DNA from 2 places in the Telluria sp. ZB4P37 genome. Region 1 is predicted to be linked to the other one. Evidence: predicted binding sites of a transcription regulator. Region 1 holds the regulator's gene; the other holds the start of a gene.

Region 1 (5,788 bases):
AACCGGTGAGGCCCAGGTACTGGCCCAACTGGCCCGGCGCGTGCGACAGGAAATGGCTGCCGCCGACATCGGGGAACAGGCCGATATTCACCTCGGGCATGGCGACCTTGCTGCGCTCGGTGACGATGCGCAGGCCGCAACCGGGACCGCCCTGGGCAATGCCCATGCCGCCACCCATCACCACGCCATCCATCAGCGCGATATACGGCTTCGGGTAGAAATGGATCAGGTGGTTCAGCGCGTATTCTTCGGTGAAGAAATCTTCCAGCAGCGCGCTGCCGCCAGTCGGCCCGACATGGCCCATTTCATGGAAGAAACGGATGTCGCCACCCGCGCACAAGGCCTTTTCGCTCGAGCTGGTGATCACGACCGCGTCGATGCCGGCATCGTTCTGCCAGTCGCGCAGGATCGCGGTGAGCGCGCGCACCATATCGAGCGACAAGGAATTCAGGGCTTTTGGCCGGTCGAGCGTAATGACGCCGGTGCGGTTGGCGACGCGGGTCAGGACGGTGTCGGTCATGGAATGTGCTGTGATCGAAAAAACATGCATTTTACAGAACAGTCGCGCGCATGCGAAGCACTGTAGATGCAAAAAGGGCGTCCCCTCAGACGCCCTTGCTGTCATTGCTGCCGCGCGTATTTACGCAGCGGCGGCTTCGCCGAGATCCGGCAGGCGTTTGTGCGCCACGTGATTATGATTTTGCAGCATGGACTTGTGCTTGATGACCTGGCGGTCCAGCCTGTCCATCAGCATGTCGATCGCCGCGTACAGGTCTTGCGCGGCACTGGCCACATGCAAAATTTTTCCTGATACTTGCAGGTTGATCTCGGCTTTCTGCCGTTTTTCTTTTTCGGTGAGGTTGTCGATGGCGAGGAACACGTGGGTGTCGATCACGTGATCGAAATGACGGTTAATGCGCTCGAGCTTATTCTGAACGTATTCACGAATTGCGGGAGTCACTTCAAGATGATGACCACTGATTGTGAGGTTCATACACACTCCTTTAAAATGTCGCGCTGCCCGCGCCACAAGATAGGTGTGGGCAGTGCAGTTACAGAGACTTGCGGAGGCTGACGGGAGGGATCTTGAGGGCTTCGCGGTATTTGGCAACCGTCCGGCGCGCAATGACCATACCTTGTTCCCCGAGCATTTCCGCGATCTTGCTGTCGGATAGAGGGTTCTTTGGGTCTTCTGCTCCTGTCAATTGCGCAATGAGCGCGCGGATCGCCGTGGAAGATGCTTCTCCCCCCGCTTCGGTGGCGACGTGGCTTCCGAAGAAATATTTCAGTTCAAACATGCCGTGGGGGGTCAACATGTATTTCTGCGTGGTTACACGGGAAATCGTACTCTCGTGTAGGCCTAGTGTATCAGCAATCTCGCGCAGCACAAGCGGGCGCATGGCAACCGCGCCATGGCTGAAAAAGTTGCGCTGGCGCTCTACAATTGCCTCGGCCACACGCAAGATCGTATCGAAACGCTGGCGCATATTCTTGATCAGCCACTTGGCTTCCTGCAGCTGCGCGCCCATCTGGCTTTCGCTTTTCCCCTGCTTGAGCAGGTTGGCGTAGAGCGAATTCACGCGCAGTTTCGGCATCACGTCCGGGTTCAGCACCACCGACCAGCCGCCCTTGGCGCGGCGCACGATCACGTCCGGCACCACGTAGTCGGAGGTAGCAGACGCAAAGGTCGCGCCGGGATGTGGATTGCACTGGCGGACCACGGCCTGCACTTCGCGCAGGTCTTCGTCGTCGCAGTCCAACGCCTTCTTGAGCTTGGCGTATTCGCGCTGGGCGAACCAGCTCAGGTAGCCTTCGACGATCTTCAACGCAAGGCGCCGCGTGACCATCGGCACGCCCGGCATGCGGCGGATCTGCAGCGCCAGGCATTCGGCCGCGCTGCGTGCACCGCAGCCGACCGGGTCCAGGCTCTGCACCAGTGCCAGCGCACAGCGCAGCTCGTCCATCTCGATCTCGAGTTCGGCGGGCAGGCGCGCGTGGATGTCGTCCAGCGGCTCCTCCAGATAGCCGTTGTCGTCGAGCGCATCGATCACGAGTTCGGCCAGCGCGCGGTCGCGCACGCTGCAGCCGGTGGTGCGGACCTGTTCGGCCAGGTGCTCGCGCAGGGATACGCTGCAGGCTTCCAGCTGCGGGCGGCCGTCTTCGTCGTCGCCGCTGCGCGCGCCGCCGCCCTCGCCGCCCCAGTCGCCATCCGGTTCGCCCCGGTCGCGATCATTGCCGTCCTCGATACCTTCGCCCTCCGGCTTGGCGCCCTCGCCTTCGCCGGCTTCCTGTGCCGGCTGCGTGGCCGGGGCTTCGCCGCTGGCGGGTGCGCTGTTGATGGCGCCGTCAGCCAGCAGGCGCACCGAGTGGTCGAGCGGATCGTCAAGGCGTTCGAGCAGCGGGTTATCGGTCAGTATCTGCTCGAGCTCCTGGTGCAGTTCGAGCGTGGACAACTGCAGGAGCCGGATCGACTGCTGCAGCTGCGGCGTGAGCGCCAGGTGCTGCGAAGTGCGGAGTTGCAGGGACTGTTTCATGGTCACATGCGGAAGTGTTCGCCGAGGTAGACGCGGCGCACCGACTCGTCGGCGATGATGTCGTCCGGACGGCCCGAGGCCAGCACCGCCCCCTGGTTGATGATGTAGGCGCGATCGCAGATGCCGAGCGTCTCGCGCACGTTATGGTCCGTGATCAGGACGCCGATGTTGCGCTCCTTCAGGAAGCGTACGATGCGCTGGATCTCGATGACCGCGATCGGGTCCACGCCGGCAAACGGTTCGTCGAGCAGCACGAAGCGCGGGTTGGTCGCCAGCGCGCGCGCGATCTCCACGCGGCGGCGCTCGCCGCCCGACAGCGACAGCGCCGGGTTCTCGCGCAGCTTCTCGATCTGCAGTTCGGCCAGCAGGGTATCGAGGCGCTCGTTGATCTCGTCCTTCGACATGGCCTTGCCTTCGTCGGTGCGCTGCAGTTCGAGCACGGCGCGGATGTTCTCTTCCACCGTGAGCTTGCGGAACACCGAGGCTTCCTGCGGCAGGTAGGACAGGCCGAGCACCGCGCGGCGATGAATCGGCAGGCTCGAGATGTCGGTGCCGTTGATGTCGATCGAACCGGCGTCCGACGGCACCAGGCCGACGATCATGTAGAACGAGGTGGTCTTGCCGGCGCCGTTCGGGCCCAGCAAACCAACCACTTCGCCGCATTCCACCTGCAGCGAGACGTCGCGCACCACCAGCCGCTTGCCATAGCTCTTTTGCAGGCCCTTGACGATCAGGGTGCTGCAGCCTTCGCGCACGGTTGCCAAGGCTGCCGTCATTGCTTGCCGCCTTCTGCGGTTGCAGGGCGGCGCGGGGCGATGATCAGGGTGCCGCGCCCGCCGCCGATCTTGCTCTGGCCGCTGGCGTCGTTGCGCACCTGGGCGACTTCCTTGCGGTTGTCGTAGGAAATGAACGGACCCTTGATTTCATTGGTCATGCGCCCGCTTTCGAGCTCGCGCACTTCGGCCGCGGTGAACAGCTTGACCAGCTCGGCGCGCTCGTCGTATTCGATGCGCTGGGCCTGGCCTTCGACCCACAGGTCCGGACCGCCGTCGCGCTTCTGGCGGAAGGTGGCCAGCTTGCCCGGCGCTGCGGTGAGCGTCACGCTCATATAGCCTTCCGGCGTTTCCTTGACCTGGGCGCGGTCGGACTTGAGCACCAGGGTGCCGCGCGTGAGCACGACGTTGCCGGTCAGGATGCGGGTTTGCGTGACCTCGTCGACGTCCAGGGTGTCGAAGTTGATCACGGCCTGCTTGAGCGAATCGGCGCGCTCGGCAAAGGCGCCGAGGGAGGCCAGGCCAAGAAGGGCGGCAAGAATGATTTTTTTCATGGTGCTTGTCCTGTGATGACGTGCGCGCTAGCGTTGCGCGCGTGGCGGATAGACGATCTGGCCGCGGCTGGCCAGGTGCAGTTTCTGGGTCGCGTTGTTCGCGACCATGCCGGTGCCACGGATGGTGGAGGCGCCGAGCTGCATCTCGATCGGCTTGTCGGTCTTCATGATCTCTTCGTCGGGCAGCACGGTCAGCGCCTCGGTGCGCACGCGCAGCGCTTCGCTGGTCGGCGTGGCCGGACGCTGGATGTCGACCTTGCCGAGCAGGTCGACGCGGTGTTCTTCGTGGTAGATGCGGCCGCGGTTGGCCACGACGTTGGTGCGCGGGCGGCCGGGCGTCATGCCCTGCACCACCGGCTGCTCTACTTCGGAGACGTCGCCCTGCGGCTGGTGCGCCAGGCGCTTGCCCGACACGACGTAGCTCGGCTTGCCCTCTTCGGTCATCCGCACGAACGAGAAATTCTCGACGATGTAATCGGGCTCGTTCATCGGCCCGCCCAGGCGCGCATCGCCATCGTCGCTGTCCATCACCTGCACCAGCCAGAAACTGCCGAAGGCGAGGAAGACACCGATGATCATGACGCTCAGCAGTCTCCAGCGGTGGGCGGTGCGCTTGTAGTTGACCATGTCTGCTCGTGCGACGGCTTAGGCAAAGTAAGGCGCGAGCGCCTGTTCGTAGGTGCCCTGGGCCCGCATGACCAGGTCGCAGACTTCGCGCACGGCGCCGCGGCCGCCAGCGTTCCTGGTGACGTAATGTGCGCGGTGCTGCACTTCCGGGTGGCCCGAGGGCACGGCCACGGCAAAGCCGACTTTGGTCAGCAGCGGCAGGTCGATCACGTCGTCGCCGATGTAGCCGCATTCTTCCGCAGTCACGCCGGTGGCTTCGAGCAGCTTGGCAAAGCCGATGCGCTTGTCGTGGATGCCCTGGTAGACATGCTGAATGCCCAGGTCTGCTGCCCTTTTGACCACGATCGGCGACAGGCGCGCGCTGATGATCGCGGTCTGCACGCCGGTCTTGCCCAGCAACTGGATGCCCAGGCCATCGAGCACATTGAAGGTCTTGGTGACTTCGCCGTCCGGGCCGTAGGTAAGACTGCCGTCGGTGAGCACGCCGTCGACGTCGAAGATCATGACTTTGACGCGCGCGGCGCGCTGCATGTGTTCCAGTGGGGTCATCAGATCACCTTGGCGCGGGTCAGGTCGTGGATGTGGAGCGCGCCGACCAGGCGGCCCTCAAGATCCACCACCAGCATCTGGTTGATGCGGAATTCTTCCATCACGGCGACCGCGTCGACCGCCAGCTGTTCCGGGTGCACGGTGCGCGGACCCGCATGCATCACGTCGCGGATCAGGATGTTCGAGAAATCGTGCATGCGCTCGATCAGGCGGCGCAAGTCGCCGTCGGTGAACACGCCGACCGGGCGGCGGTCTTCGTCGATCACGGCGGTCATGCCCATGCCCTTCTGCGAGACTTCCAGCAGGGCCTTGGCCAGCGGCGTGTCGGGGCTCACGGCGGGGATCGCGTCGCCGCTGCGCATGACGTCGCGCACATGGGTCAGCAGGCGGCGGCCCAGGGCCCCGCCCGGGTGGGACATCGCGAAGTCTTCTTCGCGGAAGCCGCGCATGTCCAGCAGCGACACGGCCAGCGCGTCGCCCATTGCCAGGGTCACGGTGGTGCTGGTGGTCGGGGCCAGGTTTAGCGTGCAGGCTTCCTTGGCCACCGAGATGTCGAGGTGGATCTCGGACAGCTTGGCCAGGCGCGAATGCGGCTTGCCGGTCATCGAGATCACCTTGCTGCCCATTCTTTTGACAGCCGGCAAAATTTCGAGCAGCTCGGACGATTCGCCCGAGTTGGAGATGGCGATAAACACGTCCTGCGCCGTCACCATGCCCAGGTCGCCGTGGGCGGCTTCGCCCGGGTGCACGA
Region 2 (5,788 bases), on a different contig from region 1:
AACACGCCGGTGACGATGGCGGTCACGCCGCGGTCGAGCACCTGGACCTCGGTCGATTCAATCTCGTAGACCCGGAAATGGATGTCGTCGCGCTCGATCGCCGTGAGCAGCTCGGTCTTGCTGCGCACCCGGCCGCGGCTTTCGACGTGGTAGTACTGGCGGTCCATCAGCAGGCGCAGGGTGGCGATGTCGCGCCGCAGGATGGCGCCGGCGCGCTGGCGCTCGAGGGCCAGCAGCACGGCGTGGATCGCGCTTTCGGCGCCGGCGCTGAGCCGGTGGCTCTGGGCCCCGGCGGCGCAGGCGGCGCCCGGCAGCCCGGCCGCCGCCACGAAGGCGAGGGAGCTGGCAAATACGGTCAAACGCTTCATGGTGATTCCTTCGCCGGCGCGGGCAGGAGAGCGCCCGCATGGCACATCATAGTGCAGCGGGCCCGTCCTTGAGTCCAGCGTGGCGCATACGCGACGCCGGCCTGCTTCAGGCGCGCGCGACGTGGATCTTTTCCTTGATGTGCTTGAGGTTGGCAACGATGGTGAAGGTCATGATCACCAGCAGCGACCATGAACTCCATTTGCTCATGTGGACGCTCGACCAGGCTCCCAGCTGGTTCGGGTAGCGCCACACGCCCCAGAAGGTGCCGATGTTCTCGGCCAGCCAGATGAAGAACCCGATCAGCACGAAGGCCAGCAGCAGCGGCATCTTGCGGTCGCGGTCGAGCGGGCGGAACACCACCATGGTGCGCGAGTACAGGCCGAGCGCGCAGGCGGCCAGGTACCAGCGGTAGTCGCCGATGTAGTGGTGGGTGAAGAAGTTCACGTAGATCAGGATGGCAATGGTCCAGGCCATCCAGTGCGGCGGATGGTGGCGGATGCGCAGGTCGAACAATCGCCAGGCCTGCACGATATAGCTGCCGATGGCCGCATACATGAAGCCCGAGAACAGCGGCACGCCGAGCAGCTTGGTGTAGCCGAAGTCCGGATAGCTCCACGACTGGATGCCGCCGGACACCTTGAAGGCCTCGAGCACGAAGCCGACCGCATGGAACAGGCAGATCGCCTTGAGCTCGTCCATCGTTTCGAGTGTTGATCTCACCATCCACAGCTGGATCGCCAGCGCCACCAGCAGCAGCACGTCGTAGCGCGGAATGCCGAAGATGCCCGCACGTGGGCTCAGCATCATGGCGGCGAAGAACAGGCCGACGAACAGGCAGGCGCGCGCATTCTTGAAGCCGAAATACAGGAATTCGGCGCCGCCGCGGCGCCAGCCGCCGAGCTGGCGCGGCCTGGTGTCGAGCAGCACGTTGTCGAGCGCGAGCGTCATCGGAGAGGAGCCGGGCATTCTTTTCATTGTTGTGCGGACCTGGAAGGGAGAGCCGACGAGTGATTCGATGTTGTCACAGAAGGATCGCCGAATCAATCTCGTCGTATGATGTGGCGATGACGAGCATACACCCGGAGAAGAACGAACGCGGCGAGCCGGTAGCGATCAGCGCCCCGAGCGCGCCGACGGCGCCGGCGAACTGGCTCGACCCGGCGCTGCTTGCGACCGTCATTCCCGGCGGCGCCATGCCGGCTGCGCTGAACGGCATTGCCTTCCGCCCATGGACAGGGGCGCCGCAGGAAGATGCGGGATGGGCGGCTGTTGCAGGCCAGGATGCCGCGTTCAGTGAACCCGTGTACGAGCCGGTTGCCGGCATGGTGGTTGCGGCCGGCGTGGCGATCGAGGAAGCGGATGGGCGCATCTGGGTAGTCCATCCCTCGAATGCCTATGGCGGCTACCGCGCCACCTTCCCGAAAGGCTCGCAAGACCATGGCGTGCCGCTGCGGGCAACGGCGATTCGCGAAGCCTTCGAGGAAAGCGGCTTGCAAATCGTGCTCACGGGCTTTCTCGCCGACCTGACCCGCAGCCGCAGCCGGACCCGCTATTACTTGGCACGCCGGGTCGGCGGATGCCCGGCCGACATGGGCTGGGAGAGCCAGGCGGTATCGCTGGTGCCGCGCGCGCTGCTGCACATGGTGCTGGTCCATCCGAACGATGCGCCGCTGGTGAACTCGCTGCAGGAAACCGCCGGCAAGCTCGCCTGACCAGCTCAGGGCGCGTCCTGCGGCAGCGCGGCGTACCAGCCGGCATACGGGGTGTTGGCGGCCAGCCGGCGGTTGAAGTCCGGTGCGCCGTCAAGCCACCACACCGGCCCGCGTTCCCCAAGCGCGCGCTTGGCCGCGTCCACGGCGGCCCGGGCGCTGCGCTCGGCGTCAAGGTCGCCCGCTTTCCTGGCCGCGCCGACCTGCCTGCGCGCATCCATGAGCCGGTTCACCCACAGCTGTCGTTCGTCCGGCGCGAGTCCAGGGTTACTGGTGCGCCAGAGGCGTCCTTTCACGACGAAATATCGCCCGTCCGGCGTGCTGGGATAGGTGCGAGGGCTGGACATGGCCTGACTATACCCAAGGCACCGGCTATCCCACGCACGCCTGCCCACATACGGAACAGCCTGCCGGAACAAGGTTGCAATATTACATCTGTATATCTGTCGGGAAACTTTACATTCAATCTGGAAAGCCTCGGGCCTTGCTGGTTATGTTGCTGAATCTAAAAGAAATTTTCCTGCTGGCACGATGATTGCTATTAGGTGGAGGTGACAAAAACCATAACCCACAACTGGAAGAACACCATGAACGTCCTGAAAGCATTCGCAATCTCCGTCATCCTCGCCGGCGCCGCGGCATCGGCATCGGCATCGGTCGTGCAGACCACGGCGCCGGCCGGTTCGTATCAGCAGGGCGGCAACCAGGAACTGGGCCGCGTCACCTTCGCCGCCGGCACCAATTATGTGTCGAACCTGACCAGCTCGGTTACCCTGGTCGACCAGGGCTGGGGCGGCTCGGATCCAAGCAACGGCGTCTACGTCGGCCTGTACAACGGCGAAAACCACCTGTACAACCTGCACCTGGCCGGCGCCGGCCACGACTGGTCGACCCAGACCCGCGACTTCGGCGCGGCCGAGCTGACCGAACTCAATGCGCTGCTGATGGCGATCGACCAGTCGGGCAACCTGGCAATCTCGATGCGCATGTTCACCAATTCGTGGGGCTATCCAGGCTGGTCGCTGACCACCCGGAATGCCACCATGACCATCACCTCGTCGCAAGTTCCCGAGCCGGCATCGATCGCCCTGTTCGGCCTGGCGATGGCCGGCATGGCTGCTGCGCGCCGCCGCAAAGCAAGCAAGTAACCAGGAAACGCCCGCACTGCCCCGGCAGTGTCGAAGCGCCCAGGGGCCCGGTCGGTAAAACGACCGGGCCTTGTCGTTTGGCGCTGTGCCCGTTGCGTGCGGAAGATGCCAAGCGCCGCTCTAAGCAGCCGTTCCGGGGACGCAATGCGCTCGCCGTCCAGCGCCAGCCAAGGTGCACTAGTTGACTACAGTCAACATTACTGGAGGGCCGCGCCCTTAGGATTGGTAATGCCGATGAAAGGGAGCACCATGTCGAACCGACCGCCAGCCGTACCCCAGCAGTTCCTTGGTTTCACCCTTGGCGGGCTCGAATATGGGCTCGACTATGCAGCCGTCCAGGAGCTCAAGCTGTTCAAGTCGCTCGAACGATTTTCAAACGATGGCGAAATCGTCGGCGGGGTGGCGCTCTCGCGCGGGGTGATCATGCCGGTGGTCGACCTGCGCGCCGCCTTCTCCGCCGAATTCTCGGTGCCCGATCCCGGCACGGACGTGATCGTCGTGCGGGTCTCGGCAGGCGTGGTCGGGGTGGTGGTGGAGCGGGTGACGGGCGTGGTGCGGCTGCATCCGGAACAGGTGGCGCCGCTGCCGGGCGCCCGGGCCGATGCCGACTACCTGATTGGCCTGGGCAGCATCAAGGGACGGCGCCTGATCCTGATCGACATCGACCGCCTGATGTCGCTGGCCCCGGCCGAGCCCCGCCGGGTGGCCTAGCGGCCGCCTGGCTGTCTATCAAGCGGCCAGGCCTTCGAGCTGCTCCTGCAGCGCCATCCATTCGGTTTCCAGCTGCTCCAGGTCGCGCACCGCGAAAGCCTGGTCGGCCACCAGGGTTTTCAGGCGCTCCTTCTGGCCGGCCTCGTAGACGGCCGGGTCGAGCAGCGCGGCGTCAATGCCAGCCTTCTTCTCGTTGAGCTTGGCCATCTGTTCTTCCAGGCGCTTGACCCGGTTCTCGATCGGTTTGCGCAGCGCGGCAATGCGCTGGCGTTCGCCGGCTTCCATCCGCTTCTGGTCCTTGCGCTCGGCCGGTGGCGCAGCAGCCAGCGCGGCCCTGGCCTCGGTCGCAGCGGCCGTGATCGGCGTGGCGGCCACCGTGGGCAAGGTGACCGTGCCCTTGCCGAGCTTGGTCTTGAACAGCCATTCCTTGTAGTCGTCCAGGTCGCCGTCGAAGGGCTGGAGCTTGCCGTCGGCGACGATGATGAATTCGTCCGTGGTGGCGCGCAGCAGGTGGCGATCGTGCGATACCAGGACCACGGTGCCCTCGAACTGGGCCAGCGCAAGGGTCAATGCTTCGCGCGTTTCGAGGTCGAGGTGGTTGGTCGGTTCATCGAGCAGCAGCAAATTCGGCCGCTGCCACACGATCAGGGCCAGCGCCAGGCGCGCTTTTTCGCCGCCCGAGAAGGGTTTGATCGGGCTGCTGACCATCTCGCCGGGGAAGTTGAAGCTGCCCAGGAAGTTACGCAGCTCCTGCTCGCGCACGGTCGGCGCGATCTTGGCCAGGTGCCACAGGGGCGATTCGTCGTGGCGCAGCATCTCGACCTGGTGCTGGGCGAAATAGCCGATCGACAGGCCCTTGCCCAGGGTGGCGATGCCCTCGAGCGGCGCCAGCTCGCCGGCGATGGTCTTGATCAGGGTCGATTTGCCGGCGCCGTTCACGCCCAGCAGGCCAATGCGCTGGCCGATCTGCAGCGAGAAGTTGATGCGCTTGACGATGGTCTTGGCGCCCACCTTGTCGCCGTGCTCGTCCAGCAGGTTATAGCCGGCATTGACGTTGTCCAGCACCAGCAGCGGGTTCGGGGCGGCCAGCGGCTCGCGGAACTCGAACGAGAATTCGGCGGCGGCGCGCAGCGGCGCGAGTTCTTCCATCTTGGCCAGGGCCTTCATGCGGCTCTGGGCCTGGCGCGCCTTGGTGGCCTGGGCCTTGAAGCGGTTGATGAAGGATTCCAGGTGGGCGCGCGTGCGCTGCTGCTTTTCCATCGCACTGGCGGCCAGCACCATCGCGGCGGCGCGCTGGCGCTCGAAGCTCGAGTAGTTGCCCCCATAGCGCTTGAGCTTGCGCTCATCGATGTGCACGATGACGTTGACGATTTCATCGAGGAAGTCGCGGTCGTGCGAAATGATGACCAGGGTGCCCGGATAGCGCTTGAGCCAGTCCTCGAGCCAGATGATGGCGTCCAGGTCCAGGTGGTTGGTCGGCTCATCGAGCAGCAGCAGGTCGGAAGGGCACATCAGGGCCTGCGCCAGGTTTAGGCGCATGCGCCAGCCACCCGAGAAGCTCGCCACCGGCTGCTGCATCTGGTCGAGCGAGAAGCCCAGGCCGAGCAGCAGTTGCTCGCCGCGCGACTGCACGGTATAGGCATCGGCATCGAGCAGTGCGCCGTGCACCTCGCCCAGCGCCATGCCGTGTTCGTCCATGTCCTCGTGCGCTTCCAGGCGTTCGAGCTCGGCCTGCAGGCGGCGCAGGTTGATGTCGCCGTCGATCGCGTATTCCAGGGCCGGACGGTCCAGCGCCGGGGTCTCCTGCGCCACGTAGGCCATGCGCCACTTCGACGGGAAGTCGATCGAGCC

What was found. The regulator sigma-54, encoded in region 1, starts transcription at its own class of promoters, with help from an activator protein. The targets are predictions, from matches to a motif close to TGGCANGNAANCTGCTTT.
Region 2: AC56K1_RS01165 (PEP-CTERM sorting domain-containing protein) is a predicted target of sigma-54. The motif match lies at 2,603-2,620, and genes of this name have one in related genera.

The regions. Positions count from the first base shown of each region.
Region 1 is NZ_JCASID010000008.1:205,054-210,841, reverse strand. Features, by position in the region: gene AC56K1_RS14855 (enoyl-CoA hydratase/isomerase family protein) at 1-520, opposite strand, end outside; gene hpf (ribosome hibernation-promoting factor, HPF/YfiA family) at 641-994, opposite strand; gene AC56K1_RS14845 (RNA polymerase factor sigma-54) at 1,053-2,534, opposite strand; gene lptB (LPS export ABC transporter ATP-binding protein) at 2,537-3,310, opposite strand; gene lptA (lipopolysaccharide transport periplasmic protein LptA) at 3,307-3,861, opposite strand; gene lptC (LPS export ABC transporter periplasmic protein LptC) at 3,889-4,488, opposite strand; gene AC56K1_RS14825 (KdsC family phosphatase) at 4,507-5,037, opposite strand; gene AC56K1_RS14820 (KpsF/GutQ family sugar-phosphate isomerase) at 5,037-5,788, opposite strand, start outside.
Region 2 is NZ_JCASID010000001.1:226,865-232,652, forward strand. Features, by position in the region: gene AC56K1_RS01145 (nuclear transport factor 2 family protein) at 1-368, opposite strand, end outside; gene AC56K1_RS01150 (DUF817 domain-containing protein) at 475-1,317, opposite strand; gene AC56K1_RS01155 (NUDIX hydrolase) at 1,434-2,081, shown strand; gene AC56K1_RS01160 (hypothetical protein) at 2,087-2,425, opposite strand; gene AC56K1_RS01165 (PEP-CTERM sorting domain-containing protein) at 2,666-3,226, shown strand; gene AC56K1_RS01170 (chemotaxis protein CheW) at 3,476-3,937, shown strand; gene AC56K1_RS01175 (ATP-binding cassette domain-containing protein) at 3,956-5,788, opposite strand, start outside.